DNA from 2 places in the Kluyvera sp. NPDC087067 genome. Region 2 is predicted to be linked to the other one. Evidence: predicted binding sites of a transcription regulator. Region 2 holds the regulator's gene; the other holds the start of a gene.
The links. The regulator PhoB, encoded in region 2, activates phosphate uptake and scavenging genes when phosphate is short. The targets are predictions, from matches to a motif close to CTGTCATAAAACTGNCNNAT.
Positions count from the first base shown of each region.

Region 1: kdgR (DNA-binding transcriptional regulator KdgR) is a predicted target of PhoB. The motif match lies at 7,385-7,404, and genes of this name have one in related genera.

Region 1 is NZ_JBIUZS010000003.1:479,851-491,276, forward strand. Features, by position in the region: gene ACIPDS_RS11010 (MlaD family protein) at 1-74, opposite strand, end outside; gene yebS (membrane integrity lipid transport subunit YebS) at 43-1,326, opposite strand; gene ACIPDS_RS11020 (GAF domain-containing protein) at 1,470-1,967, shown strand; gene proQ (RNA chaperone ProQ) at 2,065-2,757, shown strand; gene prc (carboxy terminal-processing peptidase) at 2,777-4,825, shown strand; gene htpX (protease HtpX) at 5,020-5,904, shown strand; gene ACIPDS_RS11040 (MFS transporter) at 5,944-7,317, opposite strand; gene kdgR (DNA-binding transcriptional regulator KdgR) at 7,496-8,287, shown strand; gene ACIPDS_RS11050 (YobH family protein) at 8,335-8,574, opposite strand; gene mgrB (PhoP/PhoQ regulator MgrB) at 8,743-8,886, shown strand; gene ACIPDS_RS11060 (YebO family protein) at 8,960-9,250, shown strand; gene ACIPDS_RS11065 (DUF2627 domain-containing protein) at 9,990-10,106, shown strand; gene cspE (transcription antiterminator/RNA stability regulator CspE) at 10,149-10,358, shown strand; gene ACIPDS_RS11075 (DUF1460 domain-containing protein) at 10,467-11,267, opposite strand.
Region 2 is NZ_JBIUZS010000004.1:119,358-130,783, forward strand. Features, by position in the region: gene ACIPDS_RS12145 (YaiI/YqxD family protein) at 1-129, shown strand, start outside; gene aroL (shikimate kinase AroL) at 401-925, shown strand; gene ACIPDS_RS12155 (AroM family protein) at 1,207-1,884, shown strand; gene ppnP (pyrimidine/purine nucleoside phosphorylase) at 1,962-2,246, shown strand; gene rdgC (recombination-associated protein RdgC) at 2,287-3,198, opposite strand; gene mak (fructokinase) at 3,286-4,188, shown strand; gene sbcC (exonuclease subunit SbcC) at 4,386-7,526, opposite strand; gene sbcD (exonuclease subunit SbcD) at 7,523-8,725, opposite strand; gene phoB (phosphate response regulator transcription factor PhoB) at 8,917-9,606, shown strand; gene phoR (phosphate regulon sensor histidine kinase PhoR) at 9,628-10,923, shown strand; gene brnQ (branched-chain amino acid transporter carrier protein BrnQ) at 11,335-11,426, shown strand, end outside.

The DNA.
Region 1 (11,426 bases), on a different contig from region 2:
AGCCAGAACGGCGAAATGCGACGTTTTGTTTTAATTCGCGCTTCAGTCTGTGAAGCGTGCGTTTCCTGACTCATGTGCATCCCAAAGTAATCGGCTGTCCAGCCACTCAACAGCAAGAATAGTTAATATTACCGCAGCACCAAAATAAAACGCAGCGGGGCCCATTGTGAACGCGAGCAACTGGTCGCGATTGATGAGCGACATGGTTAACGAAATCACGAACAGGTCGAGCATTGACCAGCGGCCAATCCAGGTGACAAAACGCAGCAGCAGTATACGCGTGCGCAGCCCCTGTTCGCATTTAAAATGGATGCTGATAAGCAGCGTCAGCATCACAATAATCTTAGTAAACGGCACCAGAATACTGGCAATGAATACCACCGCCGCTACCGCAATATTGCTGCTTGCCAGCGACATAATGCCTGACAGTATCGTGTCTTCCTGGCGTCCTCCATTCACATAGATTATGGAAATAGGTAGCAGGTTGGCGGGAAAAATAAACACGATAGAGGCGATAAGCGCGGCCCAGCTTTTCTGCAAACTTTGTCGCCGACGAAAGCGGAGAGGCGTATGGCAACGACGACAGCGGCCGCGATTGTCGGCAAAGCCGGTGTAATGGCACCCAAGGCACACGCGAAGATTGCTATCAGGCCGGGTGGCAGGACGTTGGGGATAAAAACGCTCCCAGAGCTGTTCGATGTTAAGGTGAATGAGCGTCAAAATGCTCAGTACCACCAGCGAGATAAACGCAAACAGGCCAATTCCCGGCTGCAAAAAGGCATAATCCTGAACCTTAATCGACGCAACAGCGATACCGATAAGGTAGATATCCAGCATCACCCACTCTTTAAGTTTGTCCAGCATCAGCAGTACCGGCCGGAGATTCATGCCGAGAATATTGCCAAACCAGAGATAGGCAATGGCTATCACCAGTACCGCCGGTGCGGCAACGGTACAGAAAAAGACCATGGCGGCCGTGATCGGATCTCCGCCGTAGGTCATCTGCCAGATCCCCGATAGCAGGGTCGCATCGATGCGCACGCCCAGCAGATAAAGTCGCAGCAGCGGTTCGCTCCAGGCGAAAGGCATCAGCAGCAGCATTGCAATCGCCATGGCGCCCAGACGGGTCAGCGACCAGTCTCGTCCATCACGAACTTTGGCATCGCAGCGCGGACAATAGGCGCGTTGCGATGATTTTACGACCGGTAACCGAAAAAGCGTATCGCACTGGGGGCAACGTTGGTAATGTGCCCAGGGTAGTGGTTCGATAACGGTGTGAATTCGGATTTTTTTCGTCGGCGTTATACGTGAAGTTATCAGTGCCATTTATTACATTGAGAAATGAATGTATAAATCTATATTAACCTAAGTATGGATTCATCTTGAGCCCGAGCGCACTTAATGCGTATTTTATGAGACCGTAAACTGGGTATCGAATCAGTAACATCGCAAACAATAGTGATTAAATAATGACCAAAACAGAGTTTTATACGGATCTTAACCGTGATTTTCAGGCATTGATGGCAGGTGAAACGAGTTTTCTAGCGGTAATCTCCAATACTAGCGCGCTGTTATATGAGCGCCTGTCAGAGGTAAATTGGGCAGGTTTTTATTTACTGGAAGGTGACTCGTTGGTTCTGGGGCCGTTCCAGGGCAAAATTGCATGCGTGCGTATCCCTGTTGGTCGCGGTGTTTGCGGTACCGCCGTGGCGCAAAATCGCGTGCAGCGCATCGCAGATGTTCATGCTTTTGATGGCCATATCGCCTGTGATGCCGCAAGTAATTCGGAAATTGTCTTGCCTATCCAGGTTAATAATCAGGTTATTGGCGTACTGGATATCGACAGCACGGTATTCTCGCGTTTTAGCGAAGAAGATGAATCAGGCCTGGTAGAACTGGTCGGCCACCTTCAAAAAGTGCTTGAAGCCACCGATTATCAAAAATTCTTTGCACCCGTCGCAGGATAATCAACGGATAACGTAGCATTTACGGACGACGTCATTATAATGTCGCCTGTTCATGCCTGCGGCTAGTTGGCTACGTCCGTTGTAATCAGGAAATTTCATGGAAAATCAACCTAAGTTGAATAGCAGTAAAGAAGTTATCGCATTTTTGGCCGAACGTTTCCCGCAGTGTTTTAGCGCGGAAGGTGAAGCTCGCCCCCTGAAAGTCGGTATTTTTCAGGATCTCGTCGAGCGTGTTGAAGGGGAAATGAACCTCAGCAAAACGCAATTACGTTCAGCATTACGCCTTTATACCTCAAGCTGGCGCTACCTTTACGGCATCAAAGCCGGTGCCGTCCGTGTTGATCTCGATGGCAACCCATGTGGTGAACTCGACGAGCAACACGTTGCACATGCGCGTCAGCAGCTTGAAGAAGCTAAAGCTCGCGTTCAGGCGCAGCGCGCTGAACAGCAGGCTAAGAAACGCGAAGCGGCCGCTGCCGCAGGCGAGGCGGGTGATGCGCCACGTCGTGAGCGTAAGCCACGTCCACCGGTGCGTCGTAAAGAAGGGGCAGAGCGTAAGCCGCGCGCAGCCGCTGCACAACCTGCCGCTAAGCCAGTTCGCGAAGTTCGTGAAGAAAAACTGACTCCGGTATCCGACTTATCTGTGTTGACTGTCGGTCAATCCTTGAAAGTTAAAGCGGGCAACAACGCAATGGACGCCACGATTCTCGAAATCACCAAAGACGGCGTTCGCGTGCAGCTTACTTCTGGTATGTCAATGATTGTACGCGCAGAACACCTGGTGTTCTGAAACGGAGGCCGGGCCAGGCATGAACACATTTTTTAGGCTCTCCGCGCTTGCTGGCCTGTTATTACTAACAGGCCAGGCCGTAGCGGTTGAAGATATTACCCGTGCTGACCAGCTTCCGGTTCTCAAGGAAGAAACTCAGCACGCGACGGTCAGCGAGCGTGTCACCTCACGCTTTACCCGTTCCCATTACCGTCAGTTCGATCTCGACAAGGCTTTTTCAGCCAAAATCTTTAATCGCTACCTGAATTTGCTCGACTACAGCCACAACGTACTGCTGGCGGGTGATGTTGAGCAATTTGCGGCGAAGAAAGGGCAGATTGGCGACGAGCTGCGCTCAGGCAAACTGGACGTTTTTTACGACCTGTATAACCTGGCGCAAAAACGTCGCTTTGAGCGTTATGAGTATGCGCTGAAGGTGCTTGAACGTCCGATGGACTTCACCGGCACTGACACCTTTAACCTCGATCGCTCAAAGGCGCCGTGGCCAAAAGATCAGGCCGAGCTGGATAAGCTGTGGGATGGCAAGGTTAAGTACGACCAGTTGAGTTTGAAACTGGCGGGCAAAGACGACAAAGAGATCCACGACACGCTGGCGCGTCGCTACAAATTCGCCATCCGTCGTCTGGCGCAGACGAACAGCGAAGATGTGTTCTCGTTAGCGATGACCTCTTTTGCGCGTGAAATCGATCCGCACACTAACTACCTGTCACCACGCAATACCGAACAGTTCAATACTGAAATGAGCCTGTCTCTGGAAGGTATTGGTGCGGTGCTGCAAATGGACGACGACTACACCGTTATCAACTCCATGGTAGCGGGCGGCCCGGCGGCGAAAAGCAAAGCGATAAGCGTTGGCGATCGCATTGTTGGCGTGGGTCAGTCAGGCAAAGGTATGGTCGATGTGATTGGCTGGCGTCTTGACGACGTTGTCGCCTTGATCAAAGGGCCGAAAGGCAGCAAGGTTCGCCTGGAAGTTCTGCCTGCCGGTAAAGGTTCGAAAACCCGCATTGTCACGCTGACTCGCGAACGCATTCGTCTTGAAGACCGGGCGGTGAAAATGTCGGTCAAGGGCGTTGGCAAGGATAAAGTCGGCGTTCTCGATATTCCTGGCTTCTACGTGGGTCTGACCGAAGATGTGAAAGTACAGCTGCAAAAGCTGGAAAAACAGAATGTCAGCAGCGTGATTATCGATCTGCGCAGCAACGGCGGCGGGGCGCTGACTGAAGCGGTATCGCTTTCCGGTCTGTTTATTCCGTCCGGGCCGGTCGTGCAGGTGCGTGATAACAACGGTAAAGTTCGCGAAGATAGCGATACCGATGGCGTTGTCTATTACAAAGGGCCGCTGGTGGTTCTGGTCGACCGCTTTAGTGCGTCAGCATCAGAAATTTTTGCTGCTGCGATGCAGGACTATGGCCGCGCGCTTATCGTTGGTGAACCGACATTCGGGAAAGGCACCGTACAGCAGTATCGCTCGTTGAATCGTATTTACGATCAGATGCTGCGACCTGAGTGGCCGGCGCTGGGCTCTGTCCAGTACACCATCCAGAAGTTCTACCGCATCAACGGCGGTAGTACCCAGCGTAAAGGGGTGACCCCGGATATTCTGATGCCAACCGGCAAGGAAGAGACCGAAACGGGTGAGAAGTTCGAAGACAACGCACTGCCGTGGGACAGCGTTAATGCTGCCACCTATGTGAAGTCAGGCGATATGGCGCCGTTCGAACCTGAGCTACTGAAGCTGCACGATCAACGTATTGCGAAAGATCCCGAGTTCCAGTACATCGTGAAAGACATTGCCCACTTCAATGCGTTGAAAGATAAGCGCAATATTGCTTCTCTGAATTACGCTCAGCGTCTGAAAGAGAACGATGAAGATGATGCAACGCGTCTGGCGCGGATTAACGATCGCTATAAGCGTGAAGGAAAACCGCCGCTGAAGAAACTCGACGATTTGCCGAAGGATTACAAAGAACCGGATCCTTACCTTGATGAGACGGTTAAAATAGCCGTGGATCTGGCGAAGCTCGAAAAAGCGAATCCTGCCGAGCAACCCGCAGCAAGCAAATAACCCCCAACAGGCACAAGCAATTGTGCCTGTTTTTTTTAGCTCTCACATCTTCTCGTCAACAACTATGCTACAAAATGTAAAGTTGTGTCTTTCTCGTGACTTAGCCTGGCCTAATCGTTGAAAATTGCCGTATTGCCCTTACGATATGGGTAATCGCATAGTGCGTTTTGTTAAAATGAGGTTAAAAGTTAATTATGATGCGAATCGCGCTCTTCCTGATGACCAACCTGGCAGTGATGGTTGTGTTTGGGCTGGTGCTAAGCCTGACAGGAATTCAGTCGAGCAGCATAACGGGTCTGCTGATCATGGCGCTGCTATTTGGTTTTGGCGGTTCTATTATTTCGTTGATGATGTCGAAGTGGATGGCGTTGAAGTCGGTAGGTGGTGAGGTTATTGAGCAGCCACGTAACGAGCAGGAACGCTGGTTGATGGCAACCGTGGCCCGTCAGGCCCAGCAGGTCGGTATTGCGATGCCTCAGGTTGCTCTGTATCACGCGCCGGATATTAACGCCTTTGCCACCGGCGCACGTCGTGATGCCTCCCTGGTCGCGGTGAGTACCGGTCTGTTGCAGAATATGAGCCGTGACGAAGCGGAAGCGGTTATTGCTCACGAGATTAGCCACATCGCCAACGGTGATATGGTTACCATGACGCTGATTCAGGGTATCGTGAACACCTTTGTTATCTTTGTCTCACGCATTATTGCGCAGATTGCGGCCGGTTTTCTCGGCGGTAACCGCGATGAAGGTGAAGAAGGCGGCAATGGTAATCCGCTGATCTATTTTGCTGTTTCCATGGTTCTGGAACTGGTGTTTGGGATCCTGGCGAGCATTATCACCATGTGGTTCTCACGCTACCGTGAATTCCACGCCGACGCAGGTTCGGCGAAACTGGTAGGTCGTGAAAAGATGATTGCCGCGCTGCAACGTCTGAAAACCAGCTACGAGCCCCAGGAAGCCAGCAGCATGATGGCGTTTTGCATTAACGGTAAGTCGAAATCATTGAGCGAAATGTTCATGACGCACCCGCCGTTGGATAAACGTATCGAAGCGCTGCGTAGCGGCGAATACATGAAGTAACAAACAAGCGCCTCTATTGAGGCGCTTTTCAATTGTACCCTAACTCCGGGCCCGAGGCTGGGTGATGCGTAAACCACTAAACAGCGTCGCGACGACCGCCAGGCTACCCGCGAGCAGCAGCGAAACGTGAGTTCCGCCATTGCCAAACGCGTTGAACATCAGCGCAACCAGCGCAGCACCGGTACTCTGACCCAATAGACGCGCCGTACCCAGCATCCCACTCGCGCCACCGCTGCGGTTACGCGGGGCAGAGGCAATAATCGTGTGGTTGTTTGGTGACTGGAACAGACCAAAGCCTGCGCCGCACAACAGCATACGCCAGATAATATCGATATCACTGGGGGAGGCCGGCAGCATCGCCATCGCAAATAGCCCACAGGCCATTATGCCCATTCCCAGTGCGCCCAATAAGCCCGCATGAACCCGCTCAATCATGTAACCCGCCAATGGCGCCATTACCATTGTCGCCAGCGGCCACGGCGTCAACAGCAGCCCGGTTTCCACTTCGCTACGACCGATAATACTTTGCAGGAAGAAGGGCAGCGATACCATCGCCAGCATCTGGGCACAGAATGAACAGATAGAGGTGCAAATGGACAGGGAAAACAGCGGAATACGCAGCAGATCGACCGGCAGTAGCGGTACCGGCAGACGCAGCTGGCGACGCACAAAGAAGAAGCCAATCACCAGCAATGCGACCACTTCAGCCATTACCAGCGTAATGGACTGGCCTTGAGCAAAACCGCTTAATGCGGTAATCAGCAAGCCAAAGGTGAGGGCATTCATCACCGCACTTGGCAGGTCGAAGCGCTGGGTCTGACTGCGGGTACCGTTGGACGGCAGGAATCGCACCGCCAGCAGCCAGGCGATAATCCCTAGCGGAACGTTAATCAGAAACAGCCATTGCCAGGAGGCCAGCGACAGAATTGCAGCGGCAATGGTTGGCCCCGCGGCAGAAGAGACGGCGACCACGAACGAGTTAATCCCCATTCCGCGCCCGAGCTGCCGCTGGGGATAAATCAGACGAATCAGCGCGGTGTTCACGCTCATCAACGCCGCGCCGCCAAAGCCTTGCGCAATACGCGCGAGGGTTAGCATTTCCAGCGAATGTGAGAAGGCGCACAGCAGCGAGGTTAGGGTAAAGACCACGAGGCCGGCTTTATAGATGCGATGGTAGCCAATCATATCGCCGAGAAAGGAGAGCGACAGTAAAGAGATGACGATGGCTATTTGATAGGCGTTCACTATCCAGATAGAGGCTGCCGGCGATGCGTTGAGGTCGGTGGCAATGGTGGGTAATGCCACGTTGGCAATCGCACCGTCTAACACGGCCATGGTGATACCAATAACAATGGTCAGGATGGCGCCGTAACGCTGGGGGACGGGCAGGCCATCAATCAGGGGTCTAGTCATGAGAAGAAACTTGTTTTCAGGGAAATAATTAAGCAAGAAATGATTCTAGCATTGATTAATCTATTGAATGTCGCAGATTTGTAACCAGGTCACAGAAGTTTCATTGCTACAAAGGCATTGCGAAATTATAATAAAAACCGGTTCTAATATTTATAAAACAGTTGCGATGAGGTGATAAATGTCAGCAGCGGATTTGGACAAGCAGCCAGATTCTGTCTCTTCGGTACTAAAGGTTTTTGGTATCCTGCAGGCACTTGGCGAAGAACGCGAAATCGGTATTACTGAACTTTCGCAGCGCGTCATGATGTCGAAAAGCACCGTTTATCGCTTTTTGCAGACCATGAAATCGTTAGGGTATGTTGCCCAGGAAGGGGAGTCCGAAAAGTATTCGCTCACGCTGAAACTGTTTGAGTTGGGTGCTCGCGCATTACAGAACGTCGATTTGATTCGTAGCGCAGATATTCAGATGCGTGAATTGTCTCGTTTAACCAAAGAGACCATTCACCTGGGCGCGCTGGATGAAGACTCAATTGTCTACATCCACAAGATTGATTCTATGTATAACCTGCGTATGTACTCCCGTGTGGGACGTCGTAACCCGTTGTACAGTACGGCAATTGGTAAGGTTCTTCTGGCCTGGCGCGAGACTGACGAAGTGCGTCAGATCCTTGACGGCGTTGAGTTCAAGGTGAGCACTGACCGCACTATTGCCAATACTGATGAGCTTATCACTGTGCTGTCGCAGGTGCGTAAGCAGGGTTATGGCGAAGATAACGAAGAGCAGGAAGAAGGTCTGCGGTGTATCGGGGTACCGGTATTTGACCGCTTTGGCGTGGTTATCGCGGGCTTGAGTATCTCGTTCCCGACGCTACGCTTCTCAGAAGAGCGTCTGCATGAGTACGTAGCGATGCTGCATACGGCTGCACGTAAAATTTCAGAGCAAATGGGTTATAACGATTATCCATTCTGAGTCTGAGACAAAATGCCCGGGGTTACCGGGTATTTTTTTGTCCATTTTTAGCCTTCGTCTACCACGCTTGCGCTTTTACGCAGCAGCGGGCAGCTCGGCCGACCGACAACGCCGTTGTCGCCATGAAGATAAAATGCCGTGCTGAATCCTTGTGCCGTCAGATATTTACACTGTAACCCCAGACCACCCGCGGTTTTCTGACTTCCCGCCAGTACGCCATAGCCGCTCATTAAGACCCCAATGGCAACAATCGCCAGGAAAATGACGGTTCGGATAAACAAGCGCATAGGAATTCCTCTTCTATTATTTTCTGCATAGATAATACGATACTTCGTTGATGAATTGACACAAGTCTATGATTCCTAAAAGCAGGAGATGCCGTTACAGTTAGCCGCGGTTTAAGGTTAGCATGCTAACCTGATTGCATCTGAATAAGAATTCATGCGGAGAGTGGAGTGAAAAAGTTTCGGTGGGTATTATTAATACTCGTAATCGCTGCCTGCCTGCTGCTGTGGACCCAGATGATCAACGTGATGTGCGATCAGGATGTCCAGTTCTTCAGCGGCGTTTGCAGCATTAACAGGTATATACCCTGGTAAAACATTTTTGCCGGTAGCGATTTCCTTCCGTAATGTGAGTGGTAGAATAGATCGTTCCTTTTGAGGTGGTAAAATGAGTGATCTTGTAAGTTCTGGGGCATTAAATCTGGCCTCTTTGGCGTTATCCTTCCTGTTGCTGTTAGTGGGTTTGGTATTGTGGTTCTTCGTGAATCGCGCCAGCTCCCGCGCTAATGAGCAAATCGAACTCCTTGAATCGTTACTCGATCAGCAAAAGCGCCAGAATGCGCTGCTGCGTCGACTGTGCGAAGCCAATGAGCCTGAGAAAAAAGAAGAAGCGCCGAAGGCAGAAAACGTAAAAGAAGACAATGAAGACGATTTCATCCGCCTGGTCGCTGAGCGCTAGTCTCTTCAAAGAATGACGCCGTGCAGCCTGTGATGGGCTGCCGGAAAACCTTTAAAGCACCATTTCAGGGCAAGCCGCCCGTTTTCCCCTGAGCGTACCTTTCTGCATCACTGGGCAGTTGCCACTCTCCCATCATCCTCTTTTTACAGACTACATGACCGGTATGTCGCTGTTATCTATGCCTCATTCATCATTGCTATTCGACTACAGGATATATTATCCCTCGTATTAACATTGTAGCGGCGATTAATTAATCATCTAATTTGTTGTACATTATCTGCATGAAATGAGCGAAACGTTTTTATTGCGTGATGATGAGGCAATGTCACGAAACTTTCATTATTTTGGTGCAAACTCATTGCCGTTATTAAACGCGCAGTCGGCGTTTGATTATCAAACACCTGTAAAGCACTTATAACCGTTCGGCAAAATGGCGGGCAAAAAGTTATAGTGGAAATAGCACTAAGGATATAAAAAAAAGTTTCATAATCTGCCTTGCTCTGCGCGCAGCGCCAGTACGGCTACATGTTAAAAAAGTCTTACGTTACCGTAAGCTAGGTCACATTTAAGCCTGGAGCAGGCGGAGATGATAAGGCTTAAGTAGAGACGCTAATCCCTGTTCTCGCCAATGATTTTTTTGGATTTGTGCGGCTGATCGAGACACGTTTAAAAATGGCTTGCCATTAATTACGTTGTATGTGATAACACGTTTTGGGTTAAACGAGGTACAGTTCTGTTTATGTATGGCATTATCAGTAAAGAAGTCCTGAGTAAAAACGTTGACGTTGAATACCGCTTCTCTGCCGAACCTTTAATTAGTGCCGCATGCAGTCATGTCTCAGTTTTATCTATATGAAAACGCCTGCGGGCGCAGAAAACACTCTAAGGAATTTTGCAAATGGCAAAGATTAAAGGTCAAGTTAAGTGGTTCAACGAGTCTAAAGGTTTTGGCTTCATTACTCCTGCTGACGGCAGCAAAGATGTATTCGTACATTTCTCTGCAATCCAGGGTAACGGCTTCAAAACTCTGGCTGAAGGCCAGAACGTTGAGTTCGAAATTCAGGACGGCCAGAAAGGCCCAGCGGCTGTTAACGTAACCGCTATCTGATTCGACAATCACTGATCTTGCGGCGCGATAGCGCACCATCATCAGACATAAAGCCTCGCTAATGCGGGGCTTTCTCATTTTATGTGCCGCAGTCCGCAAACCTTCCAATCATTGAGCGCGTAGCACGACTATGCCTGGCTTTGTCCGCATGTATTCCAGCAACGGGGAATCCACGACTTTCCTTTTTGCGGCCAGCGAAGAGGCATTTCGGAAGAAGACATCCCCGTCCTTGCGGATAACAATACCCACATGGGAAACGTCCAGACCGTCAAGTGGCGAGTAGACGCCGACGTAATCTCCGGTTTTCAGCTGGTCCAGCACTTGCGAAGTAATGGCGTTTGCGGGAATAAAATTGATTTTCCGCGGATGAATGCCCAGCCCCTGGATGTATTCACTGCCATCCGCTTTACGGTTGAGTCGCTTTTCAGAGACGAGATAGTCAGGGCTGATAGTAGGCGTAATGTCCCGTGCATTGGGTGTAGGCGTTGCGAACCAGTCGGAGAAGAAATGTCGGCGGCTGAGATAATCAACCTTTCCGTCGATATAACGAACGTCCTTGAGATTATGCAAAAATGATTTTTCATCATGACTGCGAGCCAGGGCTTCAACGTAATCAATCAGGGTAAAGCAGTCGACGTTATTTAAATCTGCGACCAGCACTTCAGGGGTGTCCGGGCCACCGATGAGCGTATCAGCTTTGTAAGGCGTACCGAGAAAGGCGGAGGAGACCCGGCCGATGACTTCTCCATGCGCTTGACCTGAATAAGGGATGACATCAGCGCGGATAATCCGATTCACTTTTTCCGCTGTCATGGGGGCCAGATGGGAGGGGGATTTTTCTGTACTGGGGGCCGCACAAGCTGCCAGAGATGCCGACACCAGCAAAACGGCGCATGCCTTTGCTCTCATAACCTTCTCCTTATAAGGTAAAAAATACCTCTTTATCTTTCAGAGATAGGGTTTCTATTGATATCAAAAAACGCGCATGGTTAAAAACAGCGGTCAGAGAGAAGACCTGCCCAATCAATCCTGTTCTTTCTCCCTTGCCTGAATAGCGGTACACTTTCG
Region 2 (11,426 bases):
CGCGATTTTATGGACACCATGCGCGCAAGCGGCATTCAAACCGGTGGCCCCAGTGCACTTTCTCAGCGTGACCGCCAGCAGTTTGCCGCCGAACTCGATAAATGGTTGCTGGCCGTGAAGCGCGGTTGACAGGATTTCTGATACCAGAATGTGCTACCTTTGCCGCATTAACTGGCTTGTCAAAGCAAGATAATTTCATGTACTGTTAGCGCTACGCCATGTGGCATCTTTTTTTTACGCTTATGTTGAGCTCTTTATCCGCCTGAATGGGCGATAAATAACGTAACGCGTTCTTCTTGTAATCTTAGGTTTACACTTACTTGTGTACTAGTTTGGTGATATGATCCACGCTTCAAATGCTCGTCCCGCACATTCGCATCATCAGGGGGAATTCCAGGTAATGACACAGCCTATTTTTCTTATCGGAGCCAGAGGCTGCGGAAAAACAACAATAGGCCAAGCGCTGACCCATGCCTGCCATTTCCGCTTTGTGGATACCGACCTCGCTCTGCAGCAGCAATCCGGTATGAGCGTCGCGGAAATTGTGGCCGCAGAAGGCTGGCCGGGATTCCGTGCCCGTGAAACGCAAACCTTGAAATCCGTTACGCAGCCGGGAACGGTGGTCGCCACCGGTGGGGGAATTATACTTGCGGCGGAAAATCGTGCGTTTATGCGACAAAATGGCATTGTCGTTTATCTTGATGCCCCGGTAGCGATATTAGCCCGTCGACTGGAAGCCTTTCCAGAGGCTGAACAGCGGCCTACGCTTACCGGCAAGCCAATCAGCGAAGAAGTGGCTGAAGTTCTGGCCCAGCGTGACGCGCTGTACCGTGAAACCGCCCATTATATTGTTGACGCCTCGGCAACACCTGACCAGGTGGTCACGCTTATCCTTAACGCCCTTTCCCTGGTGACCGCAAGCTAACAAAGACCTGCTTTTTTCGTCTTCAATCTCGCTTATCCTTCCGCTTTGCCTGCCGAAATAGCCATAAATTATTCGTGGCTATTTCGGGCGTAAATCACATTTATTACTTATTATTAATGTTATAGAAAAGTTAAAATCAATCTATATCAGGAGAGTACTGGAAATTACTGGAATCTTTACATTCAGGCTAAAGAATGTACTGCTACGCTTTTGAGCGGTATTTTTCATCCATCCAGGTGGCTATGTGTGAAGTGAACAATGCAAGGTAGAAGGTAGATAACATGAGTGCAACGATGGCGATTCTAACGATTGGGGTTGTACCCGTCAGTGAAGTATTGCCGCTTTTAACCGAGCACATCAGGGAAGATCAAATTACCCATATGACCTTGTTGGGGAAAATGAGTCGTGCGGAAGTGATGGAGGAGTATGCGCCAGATCCCGGTGAAGAGCGCTTGTTAGTCCTGTTAAACGATAACCAGTTTGTTGAAGTTTCTCGTCTGAAGGTCGAGAAAAGCCTACAGGCGGTGATCGAAATTCTCGATAATCAGTCCTATGACGTCATTCTTTTACTCAATACTTTCAAACTGCGCGGCATGGTGGCGCGTAATGCCATGCTTTTAGAGCCTCAGCGAATTATTCCGCCGCTGGTGGCCTCAATCGTTGAAGGGCACCAGGTGGGAGTGCTGGTTCCGGTTGAAGCGATTTTAAGTGCGCAGCAGGAAAAATGGCAGATGCTGCCAAGCTCACCCTACTACGCGTTAGCAAACCCTATCCGTGACAGCGATGAACATCTGATTTCCGCGGGCAATTCATTAGTGGAGCGAGGGGCAGACGTACTGGTGCTGGACTCGCTTGGCTATGACCAGCGCCACCGGGATCTGCTACAAAAGGCGCTGGATGTTCCGGTTCTCTTATCGAATGTGCTAGTCGCCAGACTGGCCGCAGAATTATTATGTTAACCGTATGATTTTGCGTGACAGGCTTCTGTTCGCAACCCTATATTGGTTTTTTACGACAAGACAATAAGGGCCGGTTTATGCTTCAGAGCAACGATTATTTTGAAGGAAAAGTGAAATCCATCGGTTTCACCAGCAGCAGCACGGGTCGTGCTAGCGTCGGTGTGATGTTAGAAGGCGAATACACTTTCAGTACCGCACAGCCAGAAGAAATGACCGTCATTAGCGGTGCGCTGAATGTGCTGTTGCCGGGGGAAATTGAATGGAAAGTTTATAACGCCGGAGATGTGTTCAACGTGCCGGGCCACAGCGAGTTTAATCTTGAGGTCGCCGAGCCAACGTCTTATCTGTGCCGCTATCTGTAATGGATTCCCTTCCTGTTGCGACAGGAAGGGAAATGCAGGTTTAGCGCTGGGCTTCGCCGCCCAATCCTTCGACCAGACTTTTAATCAATGCCGCCAGCTCGCCGGTCATTAAAATAAAGTCCGCGTCAAAACGCTGGGCATAATCATCACGGTCAATATCTTCATTCTGGTCGCGCAGCTCGTCGCAGAATTTCAGGCGCTTGATCGAACCGTCATCACACATCACAAACTGAATACGCTGCTGCCAGTCAAGCGCAAGCTTAGTCACCAGCTTGCCCGCTTCAATGTGCACCGCAATCTCATCGCACACCAGATCCTGTTTCTTCGCGCGGATCACGCCACCATCCTCAAGAATGGCTTTGAGTTCGGCTTCGTCAAGCAGCTGGAAACTTTGCGCCGCCGTACCGGAGCGAACCCATTCGGTCAGCGTCAGCTCAATCGGATTTTCCATCGTCAGCGGTACGACCGGCAACGAACCGAGGCTTTTACGCAGCAGCGCGAGCGTATCTTCCGCTTTTTTGGCGCTGGCACAGTCGACCATAATCAGATCGTTAACGGTGTCGATCCACATCATGGTTTGGCTAAAGCGGCTGAACGCGCGCGGCAGTAGGGAATGCAGCACTTCATCCTTCAGCGAGTCTTTTTCTGTTTTTTTCAGCTTACGTCCCTGATCGGCTTCCAGCTTCTGGATCTTTGCTTCCAGAGCTTGTTTAATCACCGGGGACGGAAGGATCTTCTCTTCTTTGCGGGCGCAGACGATTATCTGACCATTCACTTCATGCGTCAGTGCATCGCTGTGTGAACCCATCGGCGGTACCCAGCCGGTTTTTGCCATATCCTGGCTGCCGCATGGGGTAAAGGTCATCTCAGCGAGCTGTTTTTCCATCTCTGCTGCGCGCAGGGAAACGTCGCGGCTAAGACGGTAAACCATTAAATTTTTGAACCACAGCATGATAATTTCCACGGTGTTATCGTTAAATCAGCGGGCAATGATAACGAATTGTCTCTGACCTTGCATTGATTTAAACAGGAGCAATGAATGCGAATTGGAATCGATTTAGGTGGCACAAAAACAGAAGTGATTGCGCTCAGCAATGCCGGTGAGGAGCTTTTTCGCCACCGCCTGCCAACCCCGCGTGATTACCAGCAAACGATTGAAAATATTGCCCATCTTGTCTCTCTGGCTGAAAAAGCGACCGGGGAAACGGGCACGGTGGGGATAGGCATTCCGGGGTCGATTTCGCCCTATACCGGGGTGGTCAAGAATGCCAATTCGACCTGGCTTAACGGCCAACCGTTTGATAAAGATTTGAGCCGTCGCCTGGGGCGCGAAGTGCGTTTAGCCAACGATGCCAACTGCATGGCGGTTTCCGAGGCGGTGGACGGCGCGGCGGCGGGCGCACAAACCGTATTCGCGGTGATCATCGGCACCGGCTGTGGCGCAGGTGTCGCCATCAACGGTCGGGTGCATACCGGCGGGAACGGTACGGCAGGCGAGTGGGGCCATAATCCGCTGCCGTGGATGAACGACGACGAACTGCGTTATCGGGCAGAAGTGCCGTGTTACTGCGGAAAGCAGGGGTGTCTTGAAACCTTTATTTCCGGCACGGGCTTTGCCACCGATTATCGCCGTCTTAGCGGCAATACGTTGACTGGCGTTGAAATTATGCGGCGCATCGACGAAGGTGACGCGCAGGCGAAGCTGGCGTTTAGCCACTACGAACAGCGACTGGCTAAAGCGCTGGCGCATGTTATCAATATTCTTGACCCGGATGTGATTGTGCTGGCCGGCGGCATGAGTAACGTTGAGCGGTTGTATGAAACGGTGCCGCCATTGGTGAAACCGTGGGTATTCGGCGGCGAATGTGAGACGCCGATTCGCAAAGCGCGGCATGGTGATTCCAGCGGCGTGCGCGGGGCGGCGTGGTTGTGGCCTGCGTGATCCCGGGGTCGGTGTAACCATCTCGCCCGGGCTACCGACTGGTGTAGGCCGGATAAGGATAGCCGCCATCCGGCAATGTGCGCGGTTATGCCTGATGGCGCGTAGCTTATCAGGCCTACATGTTGTCAATGCCCACAGTATCTACATTTACGTATGCAATTGTAGCCCGGCCAAGCGCAGCGCCGCCGGGAAGACACCTAGTCGACGGCAAACACCTTATCCAACCGGCTATACCCAAGCCCATTGATTTTCTTCACTTTAATTTGCACCTGAATCCGTTCTTTCATCGCTTCAACGTGGCTAATGACGCCAATGATCTTGCCGCTGGCATTCAGCGCATCCAGCGCGTCGAGCGCCGTGTCCAGCGTCTCACTGTCGAGCGTGCCGAAACCTTCATCGAGGAAGAGTGAATCAATACGGGTTTTATGACTCACCAGATCCGACAGCGCCAGCGCAAGGGCCAGGCTGACCAGGAAGCTTTCGCCGCCCGATAGCGTGCGGGTATCGCGCACCGCATCCGCCTGCCACGTATCCACCACTTCCAGCTCCAGCGCATCGCTGGCTTTGCGCTGGAGCAGATAGCGACCGTGCAGGCGGCTAAGCTGCTCATTCGCCAGCCACACCAGATTATCCAGGGTTAAGCCTTGCGCGAACTTACGGAATTTATCCCCTTCTTTAGAGCCAATCAGCGCGTTGAGATGCGCCCAGTCTTCAAGCGTGGCCTGAGCATGCTCAATCTCCACTAGTAACGACTGCTGCTGCTGGCGATTATCGTTATCCTGCTTCAACTGCTGGCGCAATTCCCCCTGACGCTCGCTGTTTTCACGCAACTGGCGGGCTAATGTTTGCAGCTGTTGTTGTACCTCTTCAAGCGTGAGCTCAGCGGGCAAACCCTGCGGACGCTGGCTAAGATGGCGCTCGAGCGCTTCTCGCACCTGGGCGGTAAGCGCCTGACGTTGCTGATGCTGAGTCTCGAGCGATTGCTTAAGCTGTTCCAGCCGTTGACGCTCATTACCATCGAGCAGGGCGGCAAGAAACGCCTCCCGGCTGCTAAAGTGAGAATCGGCGAGCGCCTGATCGAAGGCCTGCTCGGCCTGCTGTAGGCGCGCATTTTCCTGCGTTTTCTGCTGTTGCAGCGTCTGCCGCTGGCTTTCCAGCGCGATGCAGTCGTTGTGGACTTGCTGCCAGCCGTCAAGATTTGCCTGGCTACCGTCATCGGGTATCTGCGCCGCAGGCAGTGTCTCAAGTAGCGGCTGAATCTGTGCCAATTGTTGCTGAATATCCAGGTTTTGCTTTTGCTGCTGCTGCAAGCGTTGGATCTCCGCTTCGCGGGCGGCAAGCCAGGCCGATTCTTCACCGCTGGCAGGCGGCGTCATGCCGAACGCCGACAGCGTTTGTGCCAATGCTTCGCTACGCTGCGTCAATTCATCGTTTAACTGTTTCTTCTGTGCCTGAAGCTCGCGGATCTGCCCCTCAATCGCTAGCCGCTGGCTGTGCTGATAGCGTTGCTGTTCGGCCTCTTCCTGCGCGCTTAACCAGCCGCTGATATCGTCCGAAGGCGTCAGCGTTATCGCCAGAAGGCGCGTGGTTTCAAGCCATTGTGATGTAAGTACTTGCTCCTGCTGAGAAAGTGATGCTTGCTCATCATTGTCTTTGAACTGTTGTTTTTGCAGCGCTTCAAGCTGCGCGCGCAGCGTTGCACCGTCCTCCGCCAGACGAGTGACCTCTTTTTCCAGCACCTCGCGGCGAGCTTTATTGGCGTCGGGGGCCAGCGCCTGATACTCCGCCAGCGCCGGATGCTGGGTAGAGCCGCAAAGCGGACAAGGCGCACCCGGCTGTAAACGCGCACGTTCGGCTTCCAGACGGACAATGGTCGCTTCCAGCTCACAAATCGCCTTTACGTCGCTCAACTGCTGCTTTTTATCTTTATATATCTGACGCAGCTGAGTGAGTTCCTGATTCAGTTTGTCCAGTTGCTGCTGACGCACAAGCCCGGCCTCGACAAGCTGCTGGCGGCGAGCTTGTAAGGGCATAAACTGCGGATACAGACGGCTAAGCTGCTGACGCAATGGACGCGTGGCGGCATGTTGGGCAACCTGCTCGGCCAGCTCATCCTGGGTCAACGTTAAGGTAGACGCGGGCAATTGCGCTAACTGTTTTTCCCGTTCGCGCAGCCGCAGCTCATGGTTTTGTAGCTGCGTGCGCTCGCGAGCCTGCTGGGCGAAAGCGCTGCGCCAACCGGTCAGCTCGCCTTGCCAGCGCTGGATACTTTCATGCTCGTGTAACCATTGCAGAAGTGCATTATGCGTTTGCTTTAACGTTGTGCTCTGACGCTCGGCGGTATAACGGATCCGGTCGCGGAGTCGGCTGGCATCATGTAAGCGAGTATTCACTTGCTCGATGAGCTGGTCGGTTTTGGCGACGGTGGCAGCCTGCTCTTGCATGTTTGTCCAGCGTGGACGCAGCGCCTCGGCGGGTTGAGCGCGCTGTAGGGCGGTGAGCTGAGGCTGCGCTGCAATAAGTGACTGTTCTGTTTCTGCCAGCGCCTGCTGATTTTTTTTGGCATCCACAGTCAACTCAGCCTGGCGCGCCAGCCAATGCTGATATTGTGTGGCGATAGTCTGCTGATGTTGCTGCTGTTTTTCTTCGCTAGTAAGTGCCTGCAAACTTTGATGCAGCGTTTGCTGCTGCTCTTCGCTTAATAGCACCATACCGCTGGCCTGAGCCTGGAGTTTGTCTAATTCCCCGCGCGCTTGCTTATGCTTTTCAAACACCCGGGCTGAGATCTGACCATAAATTTCGGTGCCGGTGAGCTCTTCGAGCAGTTCGGCGCGCTCTTTCGGTTTGGCATTCAGGAAAGCGGCGAACTGACCCTGCGAAAGCAGCATGGAGCGGGTGAAGCGACCGTAGTCCAGGCCGCTCAGGGAGGCCGTCATCTCCAGCTTATCTTTTACTTTATCGGCCAGAATCTGCCCATCCGCACAACGCGCTAGCTCTACGCGCGGCGCCTGGAGATTCCCGTCCGGCTGATTACGGGCGCGGTTCTGGCTCCAGAAGGCGCGGTAGGCCACGCCCTGAACTTCAAATTCAACTTCTGCCAGGCATTCAGCGGTATCGCGGGTCATCAGATCGTTTTGCGACTGTGACACCGTATTAAGCCGCGGCGTCTCGTGATACAACGCCAGACAGATAGCGTCGAGTAAGGTGGTTTTCCCCGCGCCCGTGGGGCCGGTGATGGCAAACAGGCCGTTACTGACGAACGGTTCCTGAGTGAAATCGATTTTCCACTCGCCTTTAAGCGAGTTGAGGTTTTTCAGGCGCAGACTGAGAATTTTCATGGCTGTTCCTCCTCGCCAGAATCATTTAGCGTTTGGACAAACAGCATGTGCAGCCGCTGTTGTTGCTCTTCCTCAAGGGTTTCCAGCGCCAGTCGGCGGTGGAAAACTTCTTCGACGCTCAGCTCGCTCAGGGTTTCGCGCTCCTGACTTGCCAGAATACGCTGCCGCTGTTCACGGCTGCGGCGCACCAGCAGCACCTCCACCGGCAGGTCATCGGTGAGCGTCTGGATTTTGCGCTGAATGTCGTGAAGATATTCATCGCTGGCGATCTCGATATCAATCCAGGTGGCCGGTTCGGCTTGTGCGTTACGCCATTCGGCTAACTGCGCGCTAATGCTGTCAAAATCACCTTTGATCACCGCCAACGGCTGCGTCACCGGGACGGTAAGCGGCGTGACCTCAGCCAGTTTTCCGCCTTCGAAAGTGACCAGATTGACGCTTTTGCTTTTGCCGGTTTCATCAAAACTCAGACACAGAGGCGACCCGCTGTAACGAATGTGCTCGCTGCCGCCAATTTTCTGTGACCGATGGATATGACCCAGCGCGATGTAGTCCGCCGGCGGGAAGTTTTGTGCCGGAAACGCATCCAGTGTGCCAATATAAATGTCGCGTACCGCATCGCTTTTGCTGGCGCCGACGGTGGTCAGGTGACCGCTGGCGATAATCGGCAGCGGACGATCCTCGCGCAGTTCGCAGGCCTGCTGATATTGCTGCTGATAATACTCGGTAATGCTTTCCAGCACCTGGCGCTGTTTTTCCTGAGCGGAGAGTCCCGCCTGGCTGGTAATAATGTCGCGCGGTCGCAAGAACGGCACCGGGCAAAATACGGCGCCGGGCGTGCCGTCGCGCAGATTTAAAATAAAGGGCGCATGACCGGCGCTGGCAATGACCGTGGTATTAAGGAACGACAGGATATCCCGGGATTCATTCAGCGTGGCGACGGAATCATGGTTGCCCGCGAGCACCACCAGATGGCAGCCCGTTTGCTGGAGATCGACCACAAATCGGTTGTACAGCTCACGCGCGTAGCTCGGTGGCGAGCCGGTGTCGAAGATATCACCGGCGACAATAATGGCGTCAACTTGCTCAGATTTTGCGGTGTCGAGCAGCCATTGCAGGAACGCGTGATGCTCAGCGGCGCGGCTTTTGCTGTAAAAGTTCTGGCCAAGGTGCCAGTCCGATGTGTGGATAATGCGCATAGCGGTTCCGGGAAAAGTGACGTAAAGTTGATTATAAACATTCACCTACAGAGATTTCGATGAATGTTTATACCGTGTGTCATAAACGGTGAAGGGCTATCATCTCACGGTCATGTTTATCATAAAACTGTCATAAATCTGACGCATAATGACGGCGTATATAATACTGATGTCTAAAAACAGGGCAAATAATGGCAAGACGTATTCTGGTCGTTGAAGATGAAGCACCTATCCGTGAAATGGTGTGTTTCGTTCTGGAGCAAAACGGTTTTCAGCCGGTGGAAGCGGAAGATTACGACAGCGCTGTCAACAAACTCAATGAACCCTGGCCCGACTTAATTCTGCTCGACTGGATGTTACCGGGCGGTTCTGGGCTGCAATTTATCAAGCATATCAAACGTGAAGCGCTAACCCGAGATATTCCCGTGGTGATGTTGACGGCACGTGGTGAAGAAGAAGATCGCGTACGTGGGCTGGAGACGGGGGCCGATGATTACATCACTAAGCCGTTCTCACCGAAAGAGCTGGTGGCGCGCATAAAAGCCGTCATGCGGCGGATTTCCCCGATGGCGGTGGAAGAGGTGATTGAGATGCAGGGGCTGAGCCTTGACCCGACTTCTCATCGCGTCATGACCGGCGAAAACCCGCTGGACATGGGGCCTACGGAATTTAAACTGCTGCATTTCTTTATGACGCACCCGGAACGTGTCTACAGCCGCGAACAGCTGCTAAACCACGTCTGGGGAACTAACGTTTATGTTGAAGACAGAACCGTTGATGTGCATATTCGTCGCCTGCGCAAGGCGCTTGAACACAGTGGTCATGACCGCATGGTGCAAACTGTTCGCGGCACGGGTTATCGTTTTTCCACCCGTTTCTAATTGTTGACAGGAGTGTGACCCGTGCTGGAACGGCTGTCATGGAAAAGGCTGGTTCTGGAGCTGCTGCTGTGCTGCTTCCCGGCCGTGGTACTAGGACTGGTATTCGGTTATCTGCCGTGGTTTTTACTGGCGGCGGTGACCGGGCTGCTCATCTGGCATTTCTGGAATTTACTGCGCCTTTCCTGGTGGCTGTGGGTTGATAGAAGCATGACCCCGCCGCCGGGGCGCGGTAGCTGGGAACCGCTGCTGTACGGACTTAACCAGATGCAGCTGCGTAATAAGAAACGTCGCCGTGAGCTGGGTAATCTTATCAAGCGTTTTCGCAGCGGCGCAGAATCCTTACCGGATGCGGTGGTGCTGACCACTGAGGAAGGGGCGATTTTCTGGTGTAATGGCCTGGCCCAGCAGTTGTTGGGGCTTCGCTGGCCCGATGATAGCGGGCAAAATATTCTTAACCTGCTGCGTTACCCTGAATTTACGCAACATCTTAAAAAGCGTGAATTCCATAAGCCGCTGCACCTGGTGCTGAATAGCGGACGCCATCTGGAAATTCGCATTATGCCTTATACCGACCGCCAGCTGCTGATGGTCGCCCGGGACGTGACCCAGATGCACCAGCTTGAGGGCGCACGGCGTAACTTCTTTGCTAACGTCAGCCACGAGCTGCGTACGCCGCTGACGGTGCTGCAAGGCTATCTTGAGATGATGCAGGAGCAGCCGCTGGAAGGCTCGGTACGTGAGAAAGCGTTGCACACCATGCGTGAGCAAACTCAGCGGATGGAAGGGCTGGTCAGGCAGTTGCTAACGTTGTCGAAAATTGAGGCATCACCCGTGCTGGCGCTCAATGAGAAAATTGATGTGCCGATGATGCTGCGGGTAGTTGAACGCGAAGCGCAGACCTTAAGCCATCGTCAGCATCAGTTCCATTTCGATATTGATGAGTCGCTAAAGGTGCTGGGCAATGAGGAGCAATTGCGCAGCGCCATGTCGAATCTGGTGTATAACGCCGTTAATCATACGCCAGAAGGTACGGTTATCACCGTACGCTGGCAGCATGCGCCGCACGGCGCGCTGTTTAGCGTGTCTGATAATGGGCCGGGAATTTCGCCTGAGCATCTGCCGAGGTTGACCGAGCGTTTCTATCGCGTTGATAAGGCGCGTTCGCGACAAACCGGCGGCAGCGGATTAGGGCTTGCGATAGTGAAACATGCGGTTAACCATCATGATAGTCGGTTGGATATCACCAGTGAGCTGGGTAAAGGTTCCTGCTTTAGCTTCCTGCTCCCGGAACGTTTAATTGCCAAAAACGACGGCTGATTCGGTGCTTGTCAGCTTAACTTTCCACAGACCAGCCTCGGCTGGTCTGTTTGCTTTGCAGTCAATGAAATGTCGGTTGATTAACGAACGTCTGGTTGTTTTTTGTTCGCATGATTAGCCAGATGTTTTTCTTAAATCCAGTTGAAAAGTCTGCTTGTAAATTCACTATCAATATAATCATCTGGTTTTACGATCCCGTGTTGCTTTAAAACGTTATAAGCGTTTAAATTGCCCACCAGACAGTCACGAACAGACTGTTAATTCGCGGTAAATCAAAAAACTATTCTTCTTTACATCGCGAAGGGAGCATATCCCGCTAAGTTTGTCGTTGGTTTCCTCTGCATCATTCCACAGGCGCTGGCGCGATAAATTTTCGTTTTACAACACCACATCCACAGGCTGTAGTTACATATGACCCATCAATTGAAATCGCGTGACATCATCGCTCTGGGCTTTATGACCTTTGCGCTGTTTGTTGGCGCAGGCAACATCATTTTCCCTCC